DNA from 3 places in the Arthrobacter sp. P1_C12_2 genome. Region 1 is predicted to be linked to each of the others. Evidence: riboswitches for the same ligand, from Rfam matches in the RefSeq annotation. Region 1 holds a riboswitch; each other region holds the start of a gene.
The links. Region 1 has a riboswitch for cyclic di-AMP ahead of AC1DZQ_RS18245 (M23 family metallopeptidase). Riboswitches for the same ligand answer to the same signal wherever they lie in the genome.
Positions count from the first base shown of each region.

Region 2: linked by a shared signal. The riboswitch ahead of AC1DZQ_RS11570 (aggregation-promoting factor C-terminal-like domain-containing protein) and the one ahead of AC1DZQ_RS18245 (M23 family metallopeptidase) in region 1 are both predicted to bind cyclic di-AMP.
Region 3: linked by a shared signal. The riboswitch ahead of AC1DZQ_RS06710 (hypothetical protein) and the one ahead of AC1DZQ_RS18245 (M23 family metallopeptidase) in region 1 are both predicted to bind cyclic di-AMP.

Region 1 is NZ_JBFUAF010000020.1:22,448-25,713, reverse strand. It holds cyclic di-AMP (ydaO/yuaA leader) riboswitch at 252-421, opposite strand; gene AC1DZQ_RS18245 (M23 family metallopeptidase) at 558-1,376, opposite strand; cyclic di-AMP (ydaO/yuaA leader) riboswitch at 1,381-1,595, opposite strand; gene AC1DZQ_RS18240 (iron-dependent transcriptional repressor DtxR) at 1,746-2,441, opposite strand; gene serC (phosphoserine transaminase) at 2,783-3,266, shown strand, end outside.
Region 2 is NZ_JBFUAF010000009.1:72,794-76,059, forward strand. It holds gene AC1DZQ_RS11565 (HAMP domain-containing sensor histidine kinase) at 1-1,138, shown strand, start outside; cyclic di-AMP (ydaO/yuaA leader) riboswitch at 1,309-1,468, shown strand; gene AC1DZQ_RS11570 (aggregation-promoting factor C-terminal-like domain-containing protein) at 1,468-2,310, shown strand; gene AC1DZQ_RS11575 (hypothetical protein) at 2,402-3,007, opposite strand; gene AC1DZQ_RS11580 (bifunctional glycosyltransferase family 2/GtrA family protein) at 3,215-3,266, shown strand, end outside.
Region 3 is NZ_JBFUAF010000004.1:187,656-190,921, reverse strand. It holds gene AC1DZQ_RS06715 (sensor histidine kinase) at 1-429, shown strand, start outside; gene AC1DZQ_RS06710 (hypothetical protein) at 571-1,251, opposite strand; cyclic di-AMP (ydaO/yuaA leader) riboswitch at 1,259-1,461, opposite strand; gene AC1DZQ_RS06705 (hypothetical protein) at 1,632-1,910, shown strand; gene AC1DZQ_RS06700 (cation:proton antiporter) at 1,907-3,121, shown strand; gene AC1DZQ_RS06695 (DNA alkylation repair protein) at 3,164-3,266, opposite strand, start outside.

The DNA of each region.
Region 1 (3,266 bases):
CGGGCTGAGGACGCTCCGGCATCTTGGGGGTACGCCGGATCGCCCCGAAATGGGTTACTTAGCGAAGGGTGTACTGCGAAGACGCGCCAAAAGCGGAAACTGCATGCTGTCCGGGCTCGGTAGAGATTGAGCCTGCGGAACGTGATCCAATCCGGGCGCCGGCAAGGGCGGCACGTGATGTGGATTCCAGCGGGCTCGACAGAGCCTCGCCGGTGCGCATGCGCGCAGAATTGTGGCGTGAAGACACGAAAGTAGCCTCTCCCAATGCCTGCGAGGTGAGCTGTCGGATTCGGATGGGAGTCACCCGGCCGCGCTGCTTCCTGGGAAGCTTTGCGACTTAACCCCAAGGCCTTCTTTCGAAGGCCAAAATTGGTTCCCCCGCCCCTGCCAGACGATGTAATGCGAACGGACCTTGAGCGGTGGCAGAGCTAGGCAATCCACTCAAGAGCGCCAACTTCGGAAAAGTTGGCGTGCTTCAAACCCTACAGCAGTCTGGATTCAATGTCACATTCAGATCACGGCGTGTCACAAGAAGATGAGAGCAGCCCATCGTCTTTTTAGAGCCATCCGAGCGGGTCAACGACGTCGCCGTTGACCATCACTTCAAAGTGGAGGTGGCAGCCCGTGGAGGCGCCGGTGGTCCCGCTCATCGCAACGACGTCACCGCGGGATACCTTCTGGCCGACGTGGACCGAGGCCGAGGACAGGTGGTTGTACGTGGTCTCCAGGCCGTTGCCGTGGTCGATGACCACACGGTTTCCGCCGCCGAAGGGATGCCATCCGTTGAAGGTCACGGTGCCGCTGGCGGCTGCGTGGACCGCCGTGCCGCACTGGGCGGCGAAATCCTGGCCGCGGTGGAACTCCCCCGCGCCCCCGGTGATGGGGCTGACGCGGTAGCCGAAGGGCGAGGCCGTGACCAACTGGTCCAGCGGCGCACCAAGGGTGCCCGCCGATGCCGCGCGGGTGATGGTGCCCACAGACTGGGCGCTCAGCAGCTGCTTGAGCTTCCCGTCCGGATCGCCCTTTGTGGTGACGGCGGTGCGGCTGAAGTCAACCTTTGCAGCCGCGGCAGCCGTGACATCCGGCTGCACGGCAGCCGAGAGAGCCCCGGATCCGGCGTTTGTAGCCATCACCGGGCTCGTGACGGGGACCGTCACGGTAAGAACCAGTCCAGTTGCGGCCAGTGCGATCCCGGCCTTCTGCCCTACTCCGCTGGCCGCGGCAAATTCCGTTACCTGACGGAACGGACTGCGCCGGCGCCGCCGTTCATCGCGGTGCACGTCACGCGGGCGTTCGGCCATGTGCTCGACGACAGGACGCGGCTCCGGAGCGGGACCGGTCGCGCGGCGACGGCCCCTGGCGGTCTGGGTGGTCAAGAACGGTTCCTCTCTGGAGAGCCTGCGAAGTTAGCTGTCGGATTCGGGTCAGAGAGATCAAAGACCCGGTCCGCCGTTGCAAGCAGCCAGGCACAGAGGCATCCCCAGGGGATTCTTCGGTGGAAGCTGCTTGCCGCTGACGGACTTCACCCCGAGGCTGCCGAAGTAGCAGCCGAAAGTGGTTCCCCCGCCCCTGCCAGAAGGTGGTTCTGCGACTGATCCGCTGGCAGGGCTCGGCTTCGGATCAGGTAACGCTTTGGTATCGGTACTGGGCACTAACTATAGGCGATTAAGCCGCCCGGTAATAAATCCGTAATCGCAATTGTGCACAACTCATGGGTCGTCCCATGACCGGCGCATTGTGGCTGGTCAGGCGACTGTTACAAAGACATGCGCGGCAACCTCGGGCGGCAGTTCCAGGGCGCCCTCGATATCGGGGACGCGGACCGAGATGTACTCCCCCACCCGCTCCAGCGAAACCAGCGCGCCAGGCCTGATTCCGCCCTCGTCGAGCTGTGCCAGAAGCTCCGGTTCCACCTGGATCGGCTCCGCGAGCCGGTTGACCGTGACCCGCGAACTTGCACCGTAGCCGGCCATGGCCTCCAGCAGGTTCACGGCCCTGTCCGCGGGGGCGCCATTGGGCACGCCGCCCAGATCCGCAAGCCCTGGAATCGGGTTTCCGTAGGGTGAGACTGTCGGGTGGTTGAGCATCTCGAAAATTCTGCGCTCAACGCGTTCGCTCATGACGTGCTCCCAGCGGCACGCTTCCTCATGGACGTAGGCCCAGTCGAGCCCGATCACGTCCGCGAGGAGGCGTTCGGCCAAGCGGTGCTTGCGCATAACGCCGATTGCGCGTTTCCGTCCGGTTTCGGTCAGCTCAAGGTGCCGGTCGCCCGAAACAATCACCAGCCCGTCGCGCTCCATCCGGCCGATGGTCTGGGAGACAGTGGGGCCGGAGTGCCGGAGCCGTTCGGCGATGCGGGCGCGGAGGGCAACGATGTTTTCTTCTTCAAGTTCCAGAATGGTCCGAAGATACATCTCCGTGGTATCGATCAGATCCGTCATTCAGCTCAGCTCCTCGAGCGCAGTCCTAGCGTCATTCCCACCGTACCGCGTGCGGGCTGCATGCAGGATGCGCCCTGGCGGGAACCGCCGTACGTCAGCTGCTAGCCTAGCCTATTTTGAATTACTCCGGATAATTTTCGATCGGCCCGGAGCCCGGTCCCAGCCTCCGCCGGCCAGCCGTTCCCGTGCGTCTCAATGACCGGACTGTGACAGGCCTTTTTCCGTATCGCCGGGGGCTGTCAGGCAGAATGAAACAGGCAGAATGAAAAGGGTGTCCGTGTAGCCATCCCTGCCCGCCACCTCCCAGCCACGCTACGAACCAGCCGAAAATTGGAGCCACTGTGAGCGACACCAGCATCACGATCCCCGCCAACCTCCTGCCCAAGGACGGACGGTTCGGCGCCGGCCCGTCCAAAGTCCGGCCGGAACAGATGGACGCCCTGGCCGCGGCATCGTCGAAGCTGCTGGGGACCTCGCACCGCCAGGCACCCGTGAAAAACCTGGTCGGCTCGGTACGCAGCGGCCTCAGCGAATTCTTCCGCGCCCCGGACGGCTATGAAGTGGTGCTCGGGGTGGGCGGATCCACCGCGTTCTGGGACATTGCCAGCTTCGGACTCGTGGAGAACAAGGCGCAGCACCTGTCCTTCGGCGAGTTCGGCTCGAAGTTTGCCTCGGCTACCAACAAGGCGCCGTTCCTCGCCGAGTCCTCCATCATCAAGGCCGAACCAGGCACCCGCCCCACCCCCCGGGCGGAGGCCGGCGTCGACGTTTACGCGTGGCCGCAGAACGAGACCTCAACCGGCGTTGCCGCCCCCGTCCAGCGCG
Region 2 (3,266 bases), on a different contig from region 1:
GATTGTCACCGGGCTTCCGCTGGCGGAAAAGGAAAGCACCCTGGCCTCGCTGGTGTGGACCATGGTGGTGGTCTCTGCGGGCGGACTCGTGCTGATCGGCCTGGCCGGCACGGCCCTGATCCGGCGGACCATGAAGCCGCTGGAACAGCTCTCCGAGGTGGCCACCAAGGTCTCCCGTCTCCCGCTGGACGCCGGCGAGGTGGCGCTCGGGGTGCGCGTCCCGGCGTCGGCGGCCCATCGCGGAACTGAGGTGGGCAGCGTGGGCTACGCGCTGAACCAGATGCTGGACAACGTCTCGAACGCCCTCGAGGCGCGGCAGGAGAGCGAGATGAAGGTGCGGCAGTTCGTCGCCGACGCCTCGCACGAACTCCGCACCCCGCTCACGGCCATCCGCGGCTACACGGAGCTGATGCGGATGACCGAGCACTTCACCCCCGACGGCGAGAAATCCCTCGCCCGCGTGCAAAGCCAGTCCGAGCGGATGACCACCCTCGTGGAGGACCTGCTGCTGCTGGCCCGCCTGGACGAGGGACAGCCGCTCAAGATCTCCGACGTCGATCTCACCCAGTTGGCCATCGAGACGGTGAGCGATGAGAAGGTCATGGCCCCGGACCGCGTCTGGCAGTTGGAGCTTCCGGACGAACCCGTGGTGGTGCGCGGTGATGCGACCCAGCTTCACCAGGTCCTGGCCAACCTCCTGTCCAATGCACGCAAGCACACGGATCCCGGGACCAAGGTGGTCACCGGCGTCATGCGGTCGGCTGATGGCAGCGCCGTGGTCACCGTGACGGACAACGGCAGCGGCATCGCTCCGGAATTCATCGGCCGGGTCTTCGCCCGCTTCGCCCGGGCCGACGCCGCGCGCACCAACCCCGCCGCTATCCCGGCAAACTCAGCCGTAGCGACGGCGGGAGCCCGGTTCGGGGCCGGCGCACGCTCGGCTTCCGGCGCCGCTTCCGGGAGCCGCGGAGGTCAGGGCACGGCGACTGCCGCGCCGACTTCCGAGGGCACCAGCGGGTTGGGCCTGTCCATTGTCCAGTCGATCGTGGAGGCCCACGGAGGAACCGTCGAGGTCACGTCCCGGCCGGGCCGCACGGAGTTCGCCGTGCGGCTGCCCGCGGCGCCGCCGGCGGCGTAACCAGCCACAGAACGCCGGGCCGGCCGTGCCGGTAAATCCAGCGCAAGCCGACACCCCGGCGCTGTGACTCCTGTTACCAAAATGTGACTTATGTGGCTGGGTCCTGTAGCGTCTTTAGCGTGCGCCGCCATTGGTGCCGCATATCCGGACGGACGCCAAACTCTGCCGCTTCCCGGATTCCGCTGGACCAGGCAGAGGCGGGGGACCCAGAGTTCCCGGGCATTCTGCATTCATGCGCCCTCGGGGTGAAGCCGACACGTGATTTTCCGTGCGGCCGGATGACCTCATCCGAACCCGACAGCTAACTCCGCCGGCGTTGAGAGGCCACCATGACTGATTTCCAGGTACAAACGCGCCCTGACGGCGATTCCCATTCCCGTTCCACCAAGTCGCGCCACCGCGCCGAACCAGCCACGCAGGCCTCCGCCCTGTCCCGGCTGGGCACCGGGCTCGGCATCACCGGCCGCCGTGCCGCCGTCGTCACCGCCGCGTGCGCGCTGCTGCTGGGTGGCGGCGCCGCCAGCCAGGCGGCAGAGCCGGGCCCCCACACGGCGAACGTTGCGAGCCAGAGGGCCACAATTGCCGACCCGCTGGCCAAGCTCAACTTCGAGCGGGTCCAGGTGGCTGGGCTGACCGCTACGCTGGAAAAGAACGTGGCTCCCCAGATCTCGGAGGTTAAGTCAGTCGAAGCGCTGATCCACACCCCCGCTGCTCCCATCCCGGCAGCCGCCCCCGCACCTGCTCCCGCGGCAGCACCTGCTCCTGCTCCGGCTCCCGCGGCAGCCCCCGCTCCCGCAGCGGCACCGGCTCCTGCCCCGGCTCCCGAGGCAGCCCCCGCTCCCGCAGCGGCACCGGTTGCCGTCGACGATCCCGCCGGGGCCCAGGCTTACGCCGCGTCCCAGCTGGGCAGCTATGGCTGGGCACCCGGCCAGATGCAGTGCCTGCACAAGCTGTGGACCAAGGAATCTGACTGGAAGACCACCGCCACGAACGCGAGCAGCGGCGCCTACGGCGTGGTCCAGTCCCTGCCCGCCACGAAGATGGCGAGCGCCGGCGCCGACTACATGACCAACTACCGGACCCAGATCAACTGGGGCCTGAACTACGTCAAGTCGCGCTACGGTTCCCCCTGCGGCGCCCTGAACTTCCACTACGCACACAACTGGTACTAAACCGGCACTAACCGGCCCAAAAGAAAGCCCCGGATCCGCACGGATCCGGGGCTTTCTGTGTGTGACTGTTAGCCGAGAATGGCGGCAGTGTTCACCGGACGTTGCGCGTCAGTCTGGGCCGCACATCAGTGACCTCGTCCTCTGCAGGGAGTGCCGTGTAGACGGAATTCCCTGACGAGATCTGCCGTTTGACCTGCTCAAGCTCATCTTTGAGGAGGTCAACGGTGGCACGGTATTTTTCGAAGTCCGCCGTTCGGCGCCTGGCCACGGCGAAACTGATGCCGGCGGCGAGAATGGCAAGCGGGAAGGACACCAGCAGGGCCCAGCCGGACGCGGCAAGGAAGTCCAGCGCTACGGGAAGTGCCTGCTTGAATGCCAGGAACTCGTTCACCCCACCGACCACTCCGTTCAGAGCGGAGTCCAGGGGGCCCAGAAACTGCCCCACGACAGGCGTCCCGGAAAACGACGGAGCGCTCAGCGGCGGTTCTCCCCCCGCAGACCAGCGCGAATCACCGAAATGGTTCAGGACGTAGATCCCGGCACCCGCGTTGAGGGCTGCGAAGAGCAGGACGGAACCAAGCGCAGTCCAATAGAGCCTGCGCGGACGCCAGACGCCGGCCACAAGCGCGAAGACGGTGGCCGCAACCCAAGAAAAGATGCGGAGTTCGTCGCGGCCCATGCCGCCCAGTAGATCCAAGGAATTCCCCGCCCCTTACAGTTGGAATCAATGCTTGTTCCGGTCCCAAGCGAGCCTATCCCAGCCGCCCCCGGGCATGCCGCGGCAGTTACTGGCCCACACCCTTTGTGCGTAGCCAGGCCCGGCCCACACGGCCGCCCCGACTTCCACAGCCCCCGCACAGCTTGACCCTAAAGCCCTCATATGGGCCGCCGGGAAAGTTGAGCCATGACATTCACAGACCAGGCCACAGGAACCCTGCCCCGCTCCGCGGCGACGC
Region 3 (3,266 bases), on a different contig from region 1:
AGCCTCCAGCCGGTGGCAGAGCAGCGGAAGGTGCGCCTGGATTTCTCCGCCGATGCCCGGCCGCTGGCCCGGATCGAGAAGAATGCGCTGCGCCGTGCCGTGCTGGCCTTGGCGGACAACGCGCTGGCCCACACGCCTCCGGGCGGCCACGTGTCCATCACGACCTCTGTCGAGCACAGACGCGCCGTGATCACCGTCGCGGACTCGGGGACCGGAATCACCGGCGTCGATCAGGCCCGGATCTTTGACCGGTTCGTGAGGACCGCCGGCAACGGCAGCTCACAGGGACAGCGGAGCTTTGGCATCGGCCTGGCCTTGGTCCGTGAGATTGCCGTCGCTGCCGGCGGCACCGTGGAGGTGGCCGCGACGGGCGACGAGGGAACCGTCATGAAGTTGACGCTTCCGCTCAGTGGGAGCGGGAATCCCTGAGGATCCTGTGCCGGGGAAAGACGCCCACCCGGATCCCGGATCCCCGACGGCGGAGACAGGAAAGACCGGCGATCGATTGCCCCCAAGGGAATCGATCGCCGGTCTTCCCGGCCTGCCTGGCCCCGGGAGGGGCCGTGCGGCTTAGGCGCGGACGAAGGTCACGCCACCGGTCGCGGTGAGCCAGGACAGCGGGTGAACCATCGTCTGGTTCGAGCCGTTCATGCCGCCGCTGACCACCTGGCCGTGGCCGGCGTAAATGCCCACATGGCCGGACTGGACCACCATGTCGCCGGGCTGCGGCGTGGCCACAACGGTTCCAAGACCAAGGAACGCGCGGGGACCGATGTCGCCAACAGGCTTACCCGCAGCGCCAAGGGCCTTTTCCACCATGGCGGTGCAGTCCTGGGTGATGCCCAGCTGGCTGTACGCGGCCGAGAGCATGATGGCGTTGCGTCCACCGGCAGCGGCCGGGGCTGCAGCCGGAGCTGCGGCCGGAGCGGCCTGCACCTGGACGGTTGCCTTGGCTGCCACCTTGGGCGCTGCTGCCGGGGCTGCTGCGGGAGCCAGCGCCGGCGCAACGGGCTGCTCGATGACCGGCGCGGCGACAGAATCGACTGCGGGGCGCTCGAAGCTGATCTTGACGCTTGAATCGGCGCTGACGGGGGCGCTGACCTGTCCCTTGACGTTAATATTCGACGCCGGGGCGGAGTCACGCTGCACAGGCGCAGTAGCTGCGTTGGCGGCCATTCCGCTGGTCAGGACCAGGCCGGATGCGGCGACGAGGACGGCGGCATGGCGCGCAAAAGTATTGACTGAAGTCATGAAAAATGTAGCCTCTCCCAATGCCTGCGAGGTGAGCTGTCGGATTCGGATGGGAGGCACCCGGCCGCACTCCCGGGCCCGTCGTGGCGGGCACTGTGCGGCTTCACCCCAAGACCTGCATATCAGCAGATCAAAAGTGGTTTCCCCGTCTCTGCCGGACGTTGATGCGAGTTACCCCCGGGCCGCGGCAGAGTTAGGCAATCGGCTGGGGAGCGCCCGTATCGGAGACAACAGGCACTCATCAACCGTAGCGCGAACCGCACCCGAATGTCACATTCAGGTAACGGGGGCACTGTGCCGTCCCCGAATTGCCCATAGGGCGRCGCCTATTCCGAACATAGGATGATGCCATCAGCACCACGCCGAAGCGGAGGCCCGAAATGAACAGCCACTGTGTCGCCATCTGCCAGTTGAGCAAACAGCCCCAAGAGGATTTCGACATCAACACCGAGCTGCTGATCCTAGACGGCGGGGACGTCCACGTGACCACATGGGACGCGGAACCGCGCGATGGAGGCTTCGACGAGCACGTTCTGAATGATCGGGTGGACGCGCTCGGGTACATGGTGGTCAATGACTGGGCCTTCCTGGACGGGAAGGCCTACGCGGTGGTGGAGCGGCGGTCGGGTCCGGGGCAGGCAGGCCGCGGCGAGCCGTGACATTTCTGTCCCTGGCGCTGATCGCCGTCGTGGCCCTGGCTGGCCCCCTGCTGGCCCTGCCGGTGCGCTGGCGGCTGCCGGTGATGCTGGGTGAGCTGCTGGCCGGCATCGCGATCGGCCGCTCGGGACTGGCCCTGGTGGACCCCGCGGACCCAACGTTCAGCCTGCTGGCCAACATCGGATTTGCGCTGATGATGTTTGTAGCCGGCACCCATGTTCCGGTGAGGGATCCGCAGATCCGGCCCGCCCTCGGCAGCGGCTCCCGCCGGGCCATTGCGGCCGCCGCGGCCGCAGTGGCAGTCGGAACCGGCATCGGACTGCTGTTCGGGACTGGACATGCTCCCCTCTACATCGTGCTGCTGGCGTCCTCGTCGGCCGCCCTGGTGCTTCCCGTCGTCGACTCCCTGCGTCTGGGTGGCCCTGATGTCATCGCCATGACGGCGCAGGTGGCGATCGCCGACACAGCCTGCATTGTGGCGCTGCCGCTCCTGGTGGACCCGCCCCACGCCGGCCGCGCGGCTTTAGGCGTACTGACGGTGTTGGGCTGCGCGGTGGCACTCTATTTTGTGCTGCGCTGGCTGGAGGGCAGAGGAATCCGCGGGCGCGTGCACCGGCTCTCGGAAAACCGCAAGTTTGCCCTTGAGCTACGGATCCAGCTGGCCGTGCTGTTCACACTCGCCGCGTTGGCGACGTACAGCAACGTGTCGGTGATGATGGCCGGCTTTTCCTTCGGTTTGGTGATGGCTGCCGTCGGCGAACCGAGGCGGCTGGCCCGGCAACTGTTCGCGCTCAGCGACGGTTTCCTTGGCCCGGTGTTCTTCGTCTGGCTGGGTGCATCGCTGACGCTCAAGGACCTGGCCGGGCATCCTGACATGATTGCCCTCGGCCTGGCCCTGGGAGCCGGGGCCCTGCTGACGCACGCCGGCCTGGCGTTCCTGGGACTCCCGCTGCCCCTCGGGGTGCTGTCGGCGGCCCAGCTTGGCGTGCCGGTGGCGGCGGCGAGCATCGGCACGCAGCTGCAGGTCCTGCTCCCCGGGGAGGCCGCTGCCCTGCTGGTGGGTGCACTGGTCACCATCGCCGCGGGCGCTGTGGCCGGGTCACGGGCGGCCAGGACGTTCGCGTTGCCGGCAAATACCGGGGGCAGGTCCGGGGAAGCCGGCAGCGCCGTCGGGCAGGGCGATCCGGGCGGTCCGGGAGATCCGAAAGTCTGAATATCTGAACTACAGCCGATCGGCGGTAGTTGGGTCGGATCGTCAATCTCCAAGAGGCGTGAATTGCAGCTCCGGCCTCCGCTTTGCCATCTCTGCCAGGACCCGGGAGACCGCGTCCCGGGCCGCACGCCCCTCGGCGTCGGCG